3 regions of the Saccharobesus litoralis genome follow, and region 3 is predicted to be linked to each of the others. Evidence: predicted binding sites of a transcription regulator. Region 3 holds the regulator's gene; each other region holds the start of a gene.
The links. The regulator FNR, encoded in region 3, switches genes on or off when oxygen is low (the NO sensors DNR and NnrR bind a similar motif). The targets are predictions, from matches to a motif close to TTGATCTAGATCAA.

Region 1: the regulator FNR is predicted to act here: its motif matches at 3,584-3,597, upstream of nrdD (anaerobic ribonucleoside-triphosphate reductase).
Region 2: the regulator FNR is predicted to act here: its motif matches at 1,809-1,822, upstream of napE (periplasmic nitrate reductase, NapE protein).

Annotation. Positions count from the first base shown of each region.
Region 1 is NZ_CP026604.1:1,338,102-1,343,586, reverse strand. Features, by position in the region: gene pdxH (pyridoxamine 5'-phosphate oxidase) at 1-384, opposite strand, end outside; gene C2869_RS04695 (U32 family peptidase) at 493-1,365, opposite strand; gene ubiU (ubiquinone anaerobic biosynthesis protein UbiU) at 1,384-2,379, opposite strand; gene ubiT (ubiquinone anaerobic biosynthesis accessory factor UbiT) at 2,514-3,071, shown strand; gene nrdG (anaerobic ribonucleoside-triphosphate reductase activating protein) at 3,064-3,516, shown strand; gene nrdD (anaerobic ribonucleoside-triphosphate reductase) at 3,721-5,485, shown strand, end outside.
Region 2 is NZ_CP026604.1:2,984,110-2,989,594, forward strand. Features, by position in the region: gene metK (methionine adenosyltransferase) at 448-1,599, opposite strand; gene napE (periplasmic nitrate reductase, NapE protein) at 1,942-2,100, shown strand; gene napF (ferredoxin-type protein NapF) at 2,144-2,644, shown strand; gene C2869_RS10685 (chaperone NapD) at 2,652-2,924, shown strand; gene napA (nitrate reductase catalytic subunit NapA) at 2,942-5,440, shown strand; gene C2869_RS10695 (nitrate reductase cytochrome c-type subunit) at 5,451-5,485, shown strand, end outside.
Region 3 is NZ_CP026604.1:3,676,695-3,682,179, forward strand. Features, by position in the region: gene C2869_RS13145 (DUF4856 domain-containing protein) at 1-700, opposite strand, end outside; gene rlmF (23S rRNA (adenine(1618)-N(6))-methyltransferase RlmF) at 1,199-2,074, shown strand; gene uspE (universal stress protein UspE) at 2,092-3,027, opposite strand; gene fnr (fumarate/nitrate reduction transcriptional regulator Fnr) at 3,220-3,951, opposite strand; gene C2869_RS13165 (sulfite exporter TauE/SafE family protein) at 4,000-4,647, opposite strand; gene ccoS (cbb3-type cytochrome oxidase assembly protein CcoS) at 4,653-4,901, opposite strand; gene C2869_RS13175 (heavy metal translocating P-type ATPase) at 4,898-5,485, opposite strand, start outside.

The DNA.
Region 1 (5,485 bases), 2.3 Mb from region 3:
GCGTGGTCGAGTTAAAAAATAGTGTAACACTTGTGTTGTGCTTAACCGATTGGCGACACCCTGAACTCGTACTTGGCGATCTTGTTGAAGCCAAGCAAAATGTAAACAAACTTGGTTATTTACGCTGATATCTTTGGCTTTACTACTGGCGAGATTGGTATAAAACACCAAGCCTTTTTGATCTATGCCTTTTAGTAATACAGTACGTGAGCTTGGCATGCCTTGCTCATCGACTGTTGATAAAGTCATAGCGGATGCATCGACTATTTGTGCTGCTTGCGCTTGATCTAACCAACTCAATAGTTGAGGTAATGGATCTTTATTAGCTTGCTCAAGATCTAAATTAGCATACCTATATTCGCGGCGTTGGTTTGCTAAATCCATAGGATCACCTTAGGTGTCATTTATTGATAGCGCGCAGTATAAAAACCTCAATGACAATGTTAATTGATATAGATTAACTGGCGCTACAAAAGCCTATTTAGCCTGTCTTTAAACTGAGTGCATACCCGCAATATTGTGCCAATAACCATTGGTTTGTTGTTTACTTAATGGCTGCTTAACCGGCGAGGCTTCTTGTGCGATAAAGTTTTGCAGAATATCGAACGTGTTTTCCGCTTGCGGGCTGATGCGAATAATATCGATTAAATCATCAACATCTACCAAATCATTAATTAAGTTGCTGCATTTTCCGGCTTGAGTTTGAATACCGTTAAGTACAAACAATTGCTGGCCATCTTGGCTATAAGTCGGTCGCCCTTGCGGATAGTTAATACAGCACAATTCACAATCATCTTTGGCGCGGTTTTCTGATCTGGCGGTGAAACAGCGGGCTGAGAATGCTAATGGCAAATGACCATAGGCAAACAATTCCACTTCAAAATCTTGATTATGATAAAGCTCGGCATACTCATTTAGCAAAGTGGTGATCCAGTCGCGACTCAGCTCAGCAGGGATCACCCAACGCATCATGCCTGAACTACGCAGCTGTTTGAGGCTACGCGCATTATAAATATTAATCGGCTGACCACAGACAAAAGGCACACCGTTTTCACTCAACAGTTGCACAGCACTAATATCATTGGCTTCAACTAAAAACTCACCATTATCGCAATAACGTTTTAATACATTAACTTCAGACGGCGCTTCTAATAATGTCATGGTGGATAGCACTACTTGTTTACCTACCGCCGCTAGCTGTTGGGCGACATCAAGCCAATCTTTGTATTTAAGTTCACGACGTTTGCTACAAACACTTTCGCCTAAATAAATAATGTCAGCCGGGCTTTGCGCGGCTTGTTGATAAAAGTCTTCGATTGTTGTTTTTGGCCAATAATATTGAATGGCGCCAAGGGAATATTGCATAGGTTTTTCTCCATCTAATTATTGCCAATTTCTGTGATAAGCGCCCAGCGTGGTTTGGCTGCCTTCCGATAACTGGGCTAACTTGGTATTCCAGCTTTGCTCGACTTCAAAATCACTCGGGTTTTGCAAACAGGCGTCTATCGCTTGGCGCCATACTTGGGTGACTTGGGCAACATAAGCTGGGCTGCGTTGTCGCCCTTCGATTTTGACTGCGCTAATGCCGGTGTTAATTAGCTCCGGCAATAATTGCAAGGTGTTAAGACTGGTTGGTTCTTCAAGCGCATGGTAGGTATGGCTGCCAACATCGAACCTGCCTTTGCATAGGGTGGGGTAGCCAGCGTTTTCATCCGGCGCATAACGGTCGATCATCACGTCGTTAAGAAGAGATTCTAAATATCGCCCGTCTTCTTGCCATCTTACATATTTGGCGGGGGAACATGCACCAGCTGTATTGGGGCTTTCGCCAGTCATATAGCTAGATAAATAACAGCGTCCTTCTGCCATAATACACAAGCTGCCATAAGCAAAGACTTCAAGCTCCACCTTGGTTGTGCGCGCCAGCTGTTTTACTTGATGTATCGACAATACGCGCGGCAATACCGCGCGCTTAATACCAAAGTTATTTTGATAAAACTGAATACCTTGTGCTGTGGTTGCCGACGCTTGCACCGATAAGTGCAACTCGATATCAGGATAGCGATTGGCTGCATAATCTAACACACCTATGTCAGCTAGTATCAGCACATTGGCGCCGATATCGACGGCATGATCAACCGCGTATTGCCAGCGCTTAAACTGGCCTGGGTGAGCAAAAGTGTTAATGGCAATATGTAACAGTTTATTTTGCTGTTGGATTAATTGGGCGGCTTGGCCGATGGTTTTATTGTCAAAATTTAAGCCGGAAAAATGTCTGGCGTTGGTGTCGTCTTTTAAGCCGATATAGATAGCATCAGCACCCTGCTTTAAGGCTGATTTTACCGCTGGCAGGCTACCAGCGGGGCTCAATAATTGCATAATTGATCCACATCATGATGAAGGAATGAATCGCAGTATAAAAGCCTAGAAGCAGGGTTTCGTTGATTTAGATTAAAGGTGCGGGCTATTAGCTTCTTATACTGATTTACAAATTTTTAACCCATAAGACTCACATGACCCAATTATTTTCTCAGTTAAACCGTCTAGCACCCGCTAATGTTGTAGTACCTAAACTCCTCGCTTTTAGTCAGCAAATATTGCCACAACGTTTAATGGATAGCGTGTTGGCTGAGATGTTTAACCAAGTCTTTGCTGAACCATTAAACAATGGAGAGTTAAATTTTTTGCAAGGCAAATGGCTAGGCTTAAAAATGCTCGATATTCCATTGCATGTGCAGATCTCTGTTACACCATCAGCCAATAAGCGAAAAGATCAGAAAGCCAAGATCACCTGTCGGCGACCAGGTACGGCTAATGCTAGAGACAGTAAAGAGGCTGACGTCACCATTAGTGGTCAACATAAAGCCTTTGTCTTAATGGCAGCGCAACAGTGTGATCCCGATACCTTATTTTTTCGACGCCAATTGCAGATCACGGGTGATACAGATTTTGGCTTGGCTTTGAAAAACTTCTTAGATGCGTTTGATCGCGATGTGTTAGCCAAACCATTAAATCAATTTATCGACTTTTATGCTGAGCTGCATGTGTCGCAAGGGGTAAGTCATGTTTAATTACTTAACACCACAAGTGGTATTGCAAGAAGTGCCAGGTGAAGTGTCGTTATTGTTCACTATCACCGGCTGCGCACTAAAGTGCGAAGGTTGCCATAGCCCAGAGATCCACGACCCCAATTATGGTCAACCATTAACAGAAGCAGATTACATTAAATGGTTAGATAAGTACCAAGCCTTGATCAGTTGTGTGGTGTTTTTTGGCGGTGAGTGGCAAAGTGATCAACTCATTATTTGCTTGAGTATTGCTAAAAAGCGTGGGCTTAAGACGTGTTTGTATACAGGTAAAGATAAGTTGAGCAAACCTATATTGGCTCAATTAGATTATGTTAAATATGGACGGTGGCAGCCCAAATTGGGAGGCCTAGACAAAGCCACCACTAACCAAAGGTTTGTTAACGTACACACGGGAGAGCTGCTCAATGCCAAGTTTCAAACACACTAGGCAGTAAACACAATTTCTTTGATTTAAACCAACAAAAATAGGCTTGTAAAGTATTTATAAAAACGGCTTGATTTGCGTCAATTGAGATCTCTTCTCAACTGGAATTAATACTATATGTGGTGCTTAATACTGCTCCAAGACACAAGATATAGTGTCACCGGTTGCTCGACGAATTACTTAATTGCAGATAGGAACAAGAATAAAATGCAGCACTTATCCGATAGCCTAGTTCAACATAAAGTCCAATTTATAGATAACTATATTCATGCCAGTAACGCCGCCGATGGCTCGAAATATGATGCCAATGCCAACGTCAGTTGTAAGAACTTAGCGACGTTAGAAAATGAGTTAAACAAGGACATTAATATAGCGGTTAATCGCCAGTTATTAACCGCAAAAATTCGCGAACTTTTCGGTGACGAGCTAGCCCAGCAGTACTTGGCGGACTTAGATTCTCATCTGTTATATTGCCATGATGAAAGTTCATTAAAACCGTATTGCGTAAGCCTAACCTTGTATCCTTTGTTATTAGATGGCCTAGTTAAACTTGGTGGTGAATCTAAAGCGCCTCAACATCTGGAATCATTTTGTGGGGCTTTTATCAATCTAGTGTTTGCGGTTAGCGCCCAGTTTGCTGGTGCAGTCGCGACGGTTGAGTTTTTGTGCTACTTCGATTATTTCGCCCGCAAAGACTATGGTGACGATTACTTAACAACCCATAAAACTACCATTGAAGCGCATTTACAGCATGTGGTGTATAGCTTAAATCAACCAGCGGCGGCACGCGGTTATCAATCTGTATTTTGGAATATCAGTATTTTCTCGCGAGAGTTTGGTCAAGCCATGTTCGAGAACTTTGTGTTTCCTGAGGCCGCGACATCTGATGATCCACAGTTACATCAACCAAACTGGGATAGCATAGATCGCTTACAGTGCTTCTTTATGAACTGGTTTAACGAAGAACGCAATAAAGCATTATTGACCTATCCTGTAGTCACTGCGGCTATGCTTACTAATGATGGTGAGCCGTCTGATCTCGATTTCGCCAATTTCTGCGCTCAACAAAACGCTAACGGCAATAGCTTCTTTGTGTATATGTCGGATAACCCAGATTCATTAGCTTCCTGCTGCCGCTTACGTAATGAAATTAATGACAATACCTTCTCTTATACCTTGGGTGCTGGTGGAGTCGCGACGGGTTCGATTAATGTCATGACCCTAAATATTAATCGTTTAGTGCAAGAGGGCGGAGACTTACAAAAACAAGTCGACAATATTCATAAGTACCAAGTGGCTTATCGCAAAATTTTAGAAGACTATCAAGACAATGGCTTAATGCCAGTATATGACGCAGGTTTTATTCATCTCGATAAGCAGTTTTTGACCATAGGCATCAACGGCATGGTCGAAGCGGCAGAGTCGCAAGGGCTAAGAGCCGGTAACAATCCAGACTATGTTGAGTTTGTTACCAACCAACTTAAAGTGATCTTTGATGCCAACCGCGCAGCGAGTAAAGAATGGGGCTATAAGTTTAATACCGAGTTTGTACCGGCCGAAAACCTTGGAGTCAAAAACGCTAAATGGGATCGACAACAAGGTTTAGAAGTAACCCGCGATTGCTATAACTCGTACTTTTATGCGGTCGAAGATAACGACGTAAACCTACTCGATAAGTTTATTTTGCATGGTAAAGCGTTAAATCAATTTTTAGATGGCGGCTCGGCGCTACACTTAAATTTGGAAGAATATCCAGATCAAGAACAATACCTAAAGTTGTATAGAATTGCTGCGAAAACCGGCTGCAACTATTGGACAACCAACGTCAAGATCACCTTATGTAATGACTGTGGCTATATTGATAAACATACCCGTCATAGCTGCCAGCAATGCGGCTCAACCAAGATAGACTGGGCGACGCGTATTATTGGCTACTTGAAAAAAGTATCCAGCTTTAGCTCACCACGCCAAA
Region 2 (5,485 bases), 690 kb from region 3:
TTAGTACATTTAAGCGTAGTTTAATTGCGCTTAAATGACAGTTATTAATATCAGTTCTTGCTACAGAGTAGAAATTAACTTTGATCTAAATTTACCGCAACAATAACTAGTTCGTCAACAATTACACTGCGATTAATGTATTTAAACGTATTTTAAAGTGTTTAAACTGTCTTTAAATGTTTACGAATAAGATTTTATTAAAAATTAAAACCACGTCCTCTGGGTGTGGATCCTATTTTAATCCAAGTTAGAATGAAAACGTGAATTGATGGAGTCTCAAATTAGTAGCTAAAGTAGAAAGCCATAGTGGCAATGAGGGAGTGGTACTTTGCTCAATTGAACGAGAGGCGCTTGGGTTATGAGGTAGGGGTAGTTGTTAAGTTTAAAATGTTAGCCTAATCAATTTGTTAGGCTAACTAACATTTACTAAAGCTAAATTTGAGCCTATTACAGACCAGCAGCTGCTTTTAATGCATCAACTTTGTCGGTTTTTTCCCATGGAAATTCTTCGCGACCAAAATGACCGTAAGCAGCAGTAGCTTGGTAGATAGGACGCTCTAAATCTAACATGGTTAAAATACCATACGGGCGTAAATCGAAATTAGCGCGCACGATATCCGTTAACTTGTCTTCGGCAATTTTACCAGTACCGAATGTTTCAACACTGATCGAGGTTGGTTCTGCAACGCCAATCGCGTAAGACACTTGAATTTCACAACGGTCAGCTAAACCTGCCGCAACAATATTTTTGGCTACGTAGCGTCCCGCATAAGCTGCAGAGCGGTCAACTTTAGATGGATCTTTACCAGAGAAAGCGCCACCGCCGTGACGTGCCATACCGCCATAAGTATCTACAATGATTTTACGGCCAGTTAATCCGCAGTCACCCATAGGACCACCAATAACAAAACGGCCGGTCGGGTTAATATGGAATTGGGTTTCAGCATTTAACCATTCTGCTGGTAACACAGGCTTGATGATTTCTTCCATTACGGCTTCGCGTAAGTCAGGTGTAGAAATACTGTCACAGTGCTGGGTTGATAAAACTACCGCATCAATACCTGTGATTACGCCATTTTCATAAGCAAAGGTAACTTGTGATTTAGCGTCAGGGCGCAACCAAGGAAGAGTACCGTTTTTACGTACTTCTGCTTGGCGTTTAACCAAACGGTGAGAGTAAGTAATAGGAGCAGGCATTAACACGTCAGTTTCGTTCGATGCATAACCAAACATTAAACCTTGGTCGCCGGCACCTTGGTCTTCTGGACGAGAACGGTCAACACCTTGATTAATATCAGGTGATTGCTTACCAATGGTGTTTAGAATGGCACAAGAGTCAGCATCAAAGCCCATGTCGGAATGAACGTAACCAATTTCGCGCACGGTTTTACGGGTGAGTTCTTCAATGTCTACCCATGCAGAAGTGGTTACTTCACCACCTACCATGACCATGCCGGTTTTAACATAAGTTTCACAAGCAACACGAGCCTTTGGGTCTTGCTCTAAGATGGCGTCTAATACGGCATCAGAGATCTGATCAGCAATTTTATCCGGATGGCCTTCAGAAACTGATTCTGAAGTAAATAGATGTTTAGCCATGGCTTTATCCTCTTGGTTTAGCAGTCTTTAGCAAACTAACAAGTAGTTGACTGGATAAGTCGGTTATTTCGATGGTTTTTTAGCCATCGACAAAGTGCGCACAGTGTATTCATTTTAAATTAATTTGCAAGTTTTTACGTCTAGACGTCTAAACGTCTTTATGTGAAAACGTCTAAGCCTAGTTTGCTATCGACGATACGCGGTAAAACTTGATGTAGATCAGATCAATTGAGCTTAACGCTGACTCTATTCAAGTCGCTGGCCAAAAATTGATCTCACGCAAAGTTCCTTTTTTAAGAGTTGTTAATTTGATCACCAGCAAAGAAGCTAGATAGGTGATCTATGAACCAAGAACAAACTTCAGAGTTGAAGAGCCGAGAAAGAAATACCTTTCTGTTTTTGACTATTTTTCTCGCCCCCATTTTGTCCATCATTATTGTTGGTGGCTATGGGTTTATGGTGTGGATTAGCCAACTGTTATTTGGTCCTCCAGGCGCATAAGTCTGGTGGATGACTATTTTAGGAATGGCAAGGTCTAACCCGCATGATTAATCGTAGCCGTCGCGGATTTTTAACCGGTAAGCGTCATTGGCAGCCAGCCATGCGTTTACCTTGGTTGAAAGATGAGCAAACATTTTTCAATTTATGTGATCAATGTGGTGATTGTATTGCAGCGTGTGAAACTCAGCTTTTAAAGCGTGATAAACAAGGCTGGCCACAAGCTGATTTTTCAACTGCAGAGTGTACATTTTGTCAAAAATGCGTTGCCGTTTGCAGCAAGGCCATGTTTGTTGATGACAAGAGCCAAAAACCCTGGTCTGCCAATATTCAAATCAACGATAAATGCTTTGCCAGTCATGATATTTATTGTCAAAGCTGTCGAGACGCGTGTGATTCCAGGGCCATTCACTTTCGTTATATCGATTCAGCTATTCCTAAACCTGAAATAAACCTGACCGATTGCAGTCAATGCGGCGCTTGTATTGAGTCGTGCCCGCAGCAATCAATCGACTTTAATCTAACTCAACCCTCTACCACGGAGTAAATGAGCTATGTCCGCAGTACAAGAAGCGAGCCAGCCCGAGTACCACGTAGCCAGTTTTGTTGCTCAGGCGATACCGGCACAAATTCAAAAGGTGCAAAACAGCATTTTAAGCCAAGCCGGCAGCGAAATTCACGCGGTAAGTGATGAAGGCAAAATTGTTTTTACGATTGAAGCTGATAGTCAAAATCGCATTGGTAAAACCATTGATGACATCAAACAAGATAGCGCCATTTTGACTTTGGCGCCGGTATACCACCAATTTTTAACAGAACAAGTTTAATTTCACTGGGGAATAATATGACTATCAATCGCCGAGAATTTATCAAAGCCAATGCGGTAGCTGCCGCGGCGGGCGTTGCCGGTGTCGCGGTACCCGCAAAAGCCAGTAACTTAATTACAAGTAGTGAATTTACCAAACTAAAATGGGATAAAGCCCCTTGTCGTTTTTGTGGAACGGGCTGTAGCGTAAACGTAGGTGTTATGGACGGTAAAGTTGTAGCCACTCATGGTGATATCAAATCACCGGTTAATAAAGGCTTAAACTGCGTTAAAGGCTACTTTTTATCTAAAATTATGTACGGTAAAGACCGTTTAACCACGCCATTATTACGTAAGAAAAACGGTAAATTTGACAAAAATGGTGATTTTGAACCCGTCAGTTGGCAAGAAGCTTTTGACATTATGGAACAAAAAGCCAAAAAAGCCTTACGTGATTCTGGCCCAACAGCCATCGGCATGTTTGGTTCAGGTCAATGGACAGTGATGGAGGGCTATGCCGCCGCTAAATTGTATAAGGCGGGTTTTTTATCAAATAATATTGATCCCAATGCTCGTCATTGTATGGCATCAGCTGTTGGTGGTTTTATGCGTACCTTTGGTATCGATGAACCTATGGGTTGCTATGACGACATTGAAGCAACAGATGCCATGGTGCTGTGGGGTTCAAACATGGCAGAAATGCATCCTATTTTATGGACTCGTATTACCGATCGTCGTTTAAGCGCTCCGCATGTCAAGGTTCATGTTCTTTCTACTTTTGAACACCGTAGCTTTGATTTAGCCGATAACGGCATGATTTTTACCCCCCAAACTGACTTAGCCATTCTTAACTATATTGCTAATTACATTATTCAAAATGACAAGGTAAACAAAGACTTTGTTAATAAGCACACTAAGTTTGTTAAAGGGCAAACGGATATTGGCTATGGTTTACGCCCTGAGCATCCGTTAGAGCGCAAAGCGAAAAATAACAATAAAACGGCAGGTTCATCTACTCCGATCAATTTTAAGCAATATGCCGAGTTTGTTAGTACTTACACAGCCGAATATACGTCTAAATTATCAGGGGTACCTGTTGATAAGCTTGAACAATTAGCCGAGTTATATGCTGATCCTAAGCGCAAAGTTTGTTCTTTTTGGACGATGGGCTTTAACCAACATACGCGCGGTGTTTGGGCTAATAACCTGATTTATAACATTCACCTATTAACCGGGAAAATATCTACGCCGGGTAACAGCCCATTCTCATTAACCGGTCAACCATCAGCTTGTGGTACGGCTCGTGAAGTTGGCACGTTTGCTCATCGATTACCGGCTGATATGGTGGTAGCCAAGAAAGCTCACCGAGATTATGCCGAAAAAATCTGGCAATTACCTGAAGGGACTATCCCGCCGAAACCGGGTTACCATGCGGTTTTGCAAAACCGTATGTTAAAAGATGGCAAGCTGAACTTTTATTGGGTGCAGTGTAATAACAATATGCAAGCGGCTGCCAATATGATGGAAGAGGGCTATCCGGGTTATCGCAATCCTAAAAACTTTGTTGTGGTATCAGACCCATATCCAACTGTCACAGCGCAAGCGGCAGACTTAATTTTACCAACCGCAATGTGGGTAGAAAAAGAAGGGGCTTATGGTAATGCTGAGCGTCGTACTCAAGCTTGGTATCAAATGGTTAAAGCGCCGGAAGGGGCTAAATCTGATTTATGGCAATTAGTTGAATTTTCAAAGCGTTTTAAGGTGCAAGATGTTTGGCCTGCTGATTTGCTAGCGAAAAAACCAGAATATCGTAATAAAACTTTGTTCGATATTTTGTATGCCAACGGCAAGGTCAATAAGTATGGCTTAGATGAAATCCCAGACGATCGCTTAAATGATGAAGCGCGCGAATTTGGTTTCTACATTCAAAAAGGTTTGTTTGAAGAATATGCCAGCTTTGGGCGCGGCAAAGCTCATGATTTAGCACCGTATGATGTGTATCACACTGTGCGCGGTTTACGTTGGCCGGTTGTTGACGGCAAAGAGACGCTATGGCGTTTTAAAGAAGGTTCAGACCCTTATGTTAAACCAGGGAAAGACTTTGAGTTTTACGGCAAACCCGACGGTAAAGCCTTGATATTTGCTCTGCCTTACGAGCCGCCAGCAGAATCTCCTGATGAAGAATATGACTTATGGTTGTCTACAGGACGGGTGTTAGAGCATTGGCATTCAGGTTCAATGACTCAACGTGTGCCCGAGCTTTATAAAGCCATACCCGATGCATTGATATATATGCACCCAGATGACGCGCGTGCTCGTGATATGCGCCGAGGCGACCTAGTTAAAATTGTTTCTCGGCGCGGTGAGGTGCAAACACGAGTTGAAACACGGGGCCGCAACAAGCCACCTAAGGGTCTAGTGTTTATGCCTTGGTTTGATGCGAGTCGCTTAGTTAATAAAGTGACATTGGATGCCACAGACCCGTTATCAAAAGAAACAGACTTTAAAAAATGTGCTGTCAAAGTGGTTAAGGTTTAGGAGAAAAACAATGAAACTTATTAATAAAAAGTGGTTAAGTATTGT
Region 3 (5,485 bases):
AGTAATCATCAGCACCTTGCGAGAAGGCTACAGCGCCAAGTAAGAACTTTTGAATTAATTGTTTAAGATCTAAGCCTGTACTTGTTACATACGTGTATTTAAGAGCGTTGCCTTCAGGATCTTGACGATTTAACGAGTTACCATTGATATCAACAACTTCTGCCGCTAATAAGTCAAAGAAGTGATCGACTAAGTCTGTTGGCGTATTGATACCCATCCAACCTTTAAAGTTGCCCGCTGTTTCCCAGTCTTTATGTTGACCCGTTGCATCTTTACCGGCGATTTTACCAATTAAGTTTTTACCGTCAGAAATATCACGAACTGTAGTTTGCTCAGTACCTGGCGTTGTAGTTAAAGTAAGTGCTTTATCACTTGCTGTATCATCACCATCGCGAAAGTATTCGTTAAGGGCTGCAACCACTTCGTCATTGCTTGTATAGTTACCTGCATCTAAGCTGCCAACAAAGTTGGTTAATTCTTGAATTAATGCATGGCGAGCAATTTGTCCTGTATAAGACACTGATGAACCAGTCGTTAATTGGCTTTCAAATGTATAAGTTGCAGGAACTTGTAGTTTTGGCTCTTGATTTGCGCCGTTGTCATCTGAATCTGAACCACCACAGGCGCTCAAACTTACTGCTAAAATTGATGAAACAAGTACCGTTAGTGAATTTTTCTTAAATGATTTCGCGATTGCCATTTGTATTCCTAATTAAAGTGATAATGGTTATCAATTGTGTTTTAAGTGGCAAGTATAGTATCAAATGACATTTAATCAATTTTTGGCGAAACAAAAATTGAACTGATTTATTATAGAAAATACAAAATGGTTATAAAAAGATAGTAGATTGTAATAACCATACAAAATAATGGTTTATAACTTTTTTGTTACATTTGTGACTTAAGTTAGGCTAGTGTTTTCGTTTGTGTATCACTTAATATCAGGCATTTATTTAGTGTAATTGGAGTCGCGCTTCTTGGGGTAATTTTCCCGTTCAGTACTCGCTCTTTAGCTGAGTTCGAAACGTCATGAGCATATGCTTAATATACTTAGTGCGCTCATACCTAGGTTAAAGTAATGGAGTGCAACGAGAATTATAATTATGAAAAGTCGATCAAAAAGTGGTATCTAACATTTTTAAACCGATCGAAAGCCTATAAACTGTGCAGACCTAAGTTATTATCATTACCAGCTATAGTGAAAACTCAGTTACATCCTAATAGTCGTTTTAATTCTGATTATCATTTTGCCACGCTTACGCAGATCGAGCCTGAATTGGCGAATTTTATTTTTGAAAAACATAATAAACAAACATTGGATTTTGCCGATCCGCTTGCGGTAAAGCTACTTAATAAAGCGTTGTTAAAAGCCCACTATCAAATTGAATTTTGGGATATTCCTGAGCATTATCTTTGTCCAGCTATTCCTGGGCGAGCGGATTATATTCACTATATTGCTGATCTGCTAAATGGAGCTAGCCAAGATCGTCAGATTAAGGGCTTGGATATAGGAACCGGAGCGAGCTGCGTTTATCCAATTATTGGGGTTGGCGAATATAATTGGCAATTTGTCGGGACGGATATTGATCCGATTTCAGTAAAAACCGCGCAAATGATAGTTAAGTCTAATCCGCCAATAGGTAAAAAAATCGAGGTTAGACAGCAAAAGCAAGCAGATCATATCTTTACTGGCGTGATTAAAAAAGGTGAGCAATTTGCTTTTAGTATGTGTAACCCGCCATTTCATAAATCCTTGGCTGAGGCATTTAAAGGCAATCAACGTAAAATTAAAAATTTGACAGGTAAAACGCCGGCCAAATCTCAGTTTAACTTCGGTGGTCAGCAAGCTGAATTATGGTGTAAAGGTGGCGAAATTGCGTTTGTCAGTCAAATGATTACTGAAAGCCAAGCTTACGCAGAGAATATTCAATGGTTTACCTGTTTAATTTCTAAAAAAGAAAATATCAAACCCTTACAAAAGCGCTTGCAGCAGGTTAAGGCAAAACAGGTACGCGTTATTGATATGGCGCAGGGCAATAAAGTGAGTCGCATCCTTGCATGGTGTTATACCTGACAATTAATGCAATCAAGTTAAGTATTGAGTTTAATTGGACAAACATAGCCTTCCGGCTTTAATGCCAGTACGTCACAGTTGATGGCATCTAACATATGTTCTGCGGTATTACCTATAATCGCAGCTGATAGTCCTGTACGGCCAATTGTCCCCAGAACAACAAGTTCGGCATCCATCTCGGTCGATAACTTGGGCACCACTTCTTCAGCTAATCCTTCTTCTACTACACAATGCTCTGGTTTAACTTGATATTGGTCAGCGTAGGTTTGCATAGCATCAAGATGGTGTTGTCGTATCGATTCGATATAACTCGATGGATCAAACTCAGGGATTTCAACCGCTAAGCTGACAGGCGTACCAGGGTAGCAATTGACGAGTATGGCATCTGAATGCAAAACGCGAGCGGCCGATTTGGCTTGTTCTATAATTTTTTTATTGAGTGACCTGTGTTCAGCTTCATCGCTACTAACATTGACCGCCGCTATTATTTTACTGTTTTCAGGCCAAGCATGTTCTTTAACTAACAACAGTGGGACTGGACATTTACGTAACAAGTGCCAGTCAGTAGGAGTGAAAATGACTGATTTTAGTACATCATGTTCGTGAGTCGCTTTAATAACCAGATCATAATTATCTTTTAAAACCGTCTCTAATATGGCTTGATAAGGTCGGTTATGCCACAACACTCTTGCATGTAGTTGGCTTGCTTGATCCGCTTTTTTATCTAAAATACCTTCTAGCCAATTACTGCGGTCATCGATAACAGCGCTTTGCATTAATTGGCGCTCTTCGCTAGACAACATAGTCGTCATTTCATATGAAAAGTCGAATATGGTCATTATGGCCGTGACACTTGCCCCTGTTTTGGAGGCCAACTCTATCGCTCGATTTAATGCTTTCTGTTCTGTTTGAGTTGGGTCAATGACGGCTAAAATTCGATTAAATTTTTCCATGGTAGGGATCCCGCTTTGTGAGTGCTTAACAATAATTTTAGTTCAATATTGGCAAAACAGCGGGAATTTAGTTGATACAGAGCAAACAGGCGTTTTGGTTAATCAACGTTAAGATATTGGTGGTCAGCGAAGGCTAAAAACAAAAAGCCAGGTCAAACCTGGCTTTTTATCAATTCAATTTGTTTTGCAAAATTAGCAGAGTATGTTGTTACGGCTGCCTGATAATTCATCTAAGCCTTTATGGTCGACAATACTGATAAATTTTCCGTTAACGCTAATTAAATTTTCTTTTTGATAGCGGCTGAGTAAGCGGCTGATAGTTTCGACAGTTAAACCTAAGAAGTTACCAATATCAGCGCGGGTCATGGTTAACCGGAATTCGTTTGGTGAAAATCCGCGTTGCTCAAATCGATAGGATAAGCTACTGATAAACGCTGCCAATTTTTGCTCGGCGGTTTTGCGGTTTAATAATAACACCAGCTCTTGATCTGAGGTGATTTCATTACTCATTAATTTCATCACTTGCTGGCGCAGTTGCGGCATATTAGCTGATAAGTTATCAAGTGTGTCAAACGGGATCTCACACACTAATGAGGTTTCTAATGAGACAGCAAAACTAGGGTGAATTTTATTATGGATGGCATCAAAGCCAATAATATCACCGGGTAAATGAAAGGCGGTTATTTGTTCATCACCTTGGCTCGAAATAGTATAAGATTTAAACGAGCCAGAACGCACGGCATACAAAGATTTGAATGGTTTACCGGCTTCAAATAGTTTTTCCGCTTTTTGGAATGGGCGCTTGCGATGAATGATTTCATCAAGCTTATCCATATCTGTTTTATTTAAAGACACGGGTAAACAAAGAGAGCTGATACTGCAGTTATTACAACTAACTGCACATGAAAATCCTGAATTTTCCATTGAGATAACCTTAGCGACCTTATTAATCGTACAGTCTACGACAATATCCTAAAGTTGCAATACCCCTACGAATATTGTGTATATTCCATAAGCGCATAAAGATAGTCCAGCCACTAACTTTACCTGATTATGTTTTAATAATTGCACAACCTGCTGAGACATAAAGGAGGTTGTTAGCATTGAAGGTAATGTACCAATTCCAAAGCAAAGCATGATTAATGCGCCTTGGTAAAGGCTAGTGCTGCTCATGGCCCATGCGACAGTTGAGTAGACTAATCCACAAGGCAGCCAACCCCAAAGCGCACCGGCCACAAAGCGTTGGCTAATGGATTTTTGCTTTAAGGTTTTAGCTGCATGGGGTTGAATTAGTTGCCAAAGCGGCGTGAATAGTTTTTCAAAGTAGTTAATGAGTAAACTAAGGCGAGCAACGTATAAGCCCATTAATATAATTAAGCTACCTGCTAGCACTTTGACCACAATTAGAGCGGGCTTAATCTCACTTAGCAAGGTTTGGCTAGCCAAACCTACCAATGCGCCAATTAACGTATAGGTGGTTATTCTGCCTAAATGATAAGCGGCGATGGCAACACAATTTTTATCATGGCCAATAGCTGCGCTGATCCCGCCACACATGGCAAGGCAATGTGATGATGCCAAAAAACCAATGGTAAATGCGCTGATGAGTTCAGTTAGCATACTGCTTATGACAAATCACTTTCTTGCTTGGACGATTTTTGGTGATCCGTTGGTGTTTGTTCTTTAACCGAGCCATCGACTACATCATTGGCGGTTGCGGGCTTATTTGGCTTATTTTCATCATCAAAAAGAATGTTATAGGCTTGTCTGTCTAGGTCATCAAATTGTTCGGATTTAACCGCCCAAAAAAACACACCTATAGCAATTAATACAATAACAATAGCAAGGGGGATGAGTACGTAAACTACGTTCATAATTTTAAAAGCCGAGTCGAGTTGATAACAACCAGTAGTGAACTTAATGACATACCAAATACTGCAACGTAAGGTGATAGTATGTTCATACAAGCTAATGGCAATACTAGCGAATTATAGCCTAATGCCCAGCATAAGTTTTGCTTGATAATAGTGTTAAGCTTGTTTGATACCGTAAATATCCAGTTAATTTTGTTAAGCTGGTGACTCATTAAAATAATATCTGATTTTTGTTTACTTAGATCGGTGGCGTTGGCCACTGCAATGCTGATGTCGGCAGCAGATAGCACCAAAGCGTCATTTATACCGTCGCCAACCATACCCACTAATTTGTTTTGTTGCTGAATTTGATGTAATTGACTCACTTTGTCTATTGGTTTTAATTCAGCAAAATAGTCACATTGTAGGTGATTGGCCGCAGATGCCACTGACGTTTTTGTATCACCACTTAAAATTAACTTTTGGCAAGGTAGATCTTTGGCCATGGATAATGCGTCTTCTCGCAGTGGATCAGCCAAATAGATAGCCGCAATGAGTTGCTCGTTAACACTGACCAATAATCTTGCATCACACCAAGGGTGATT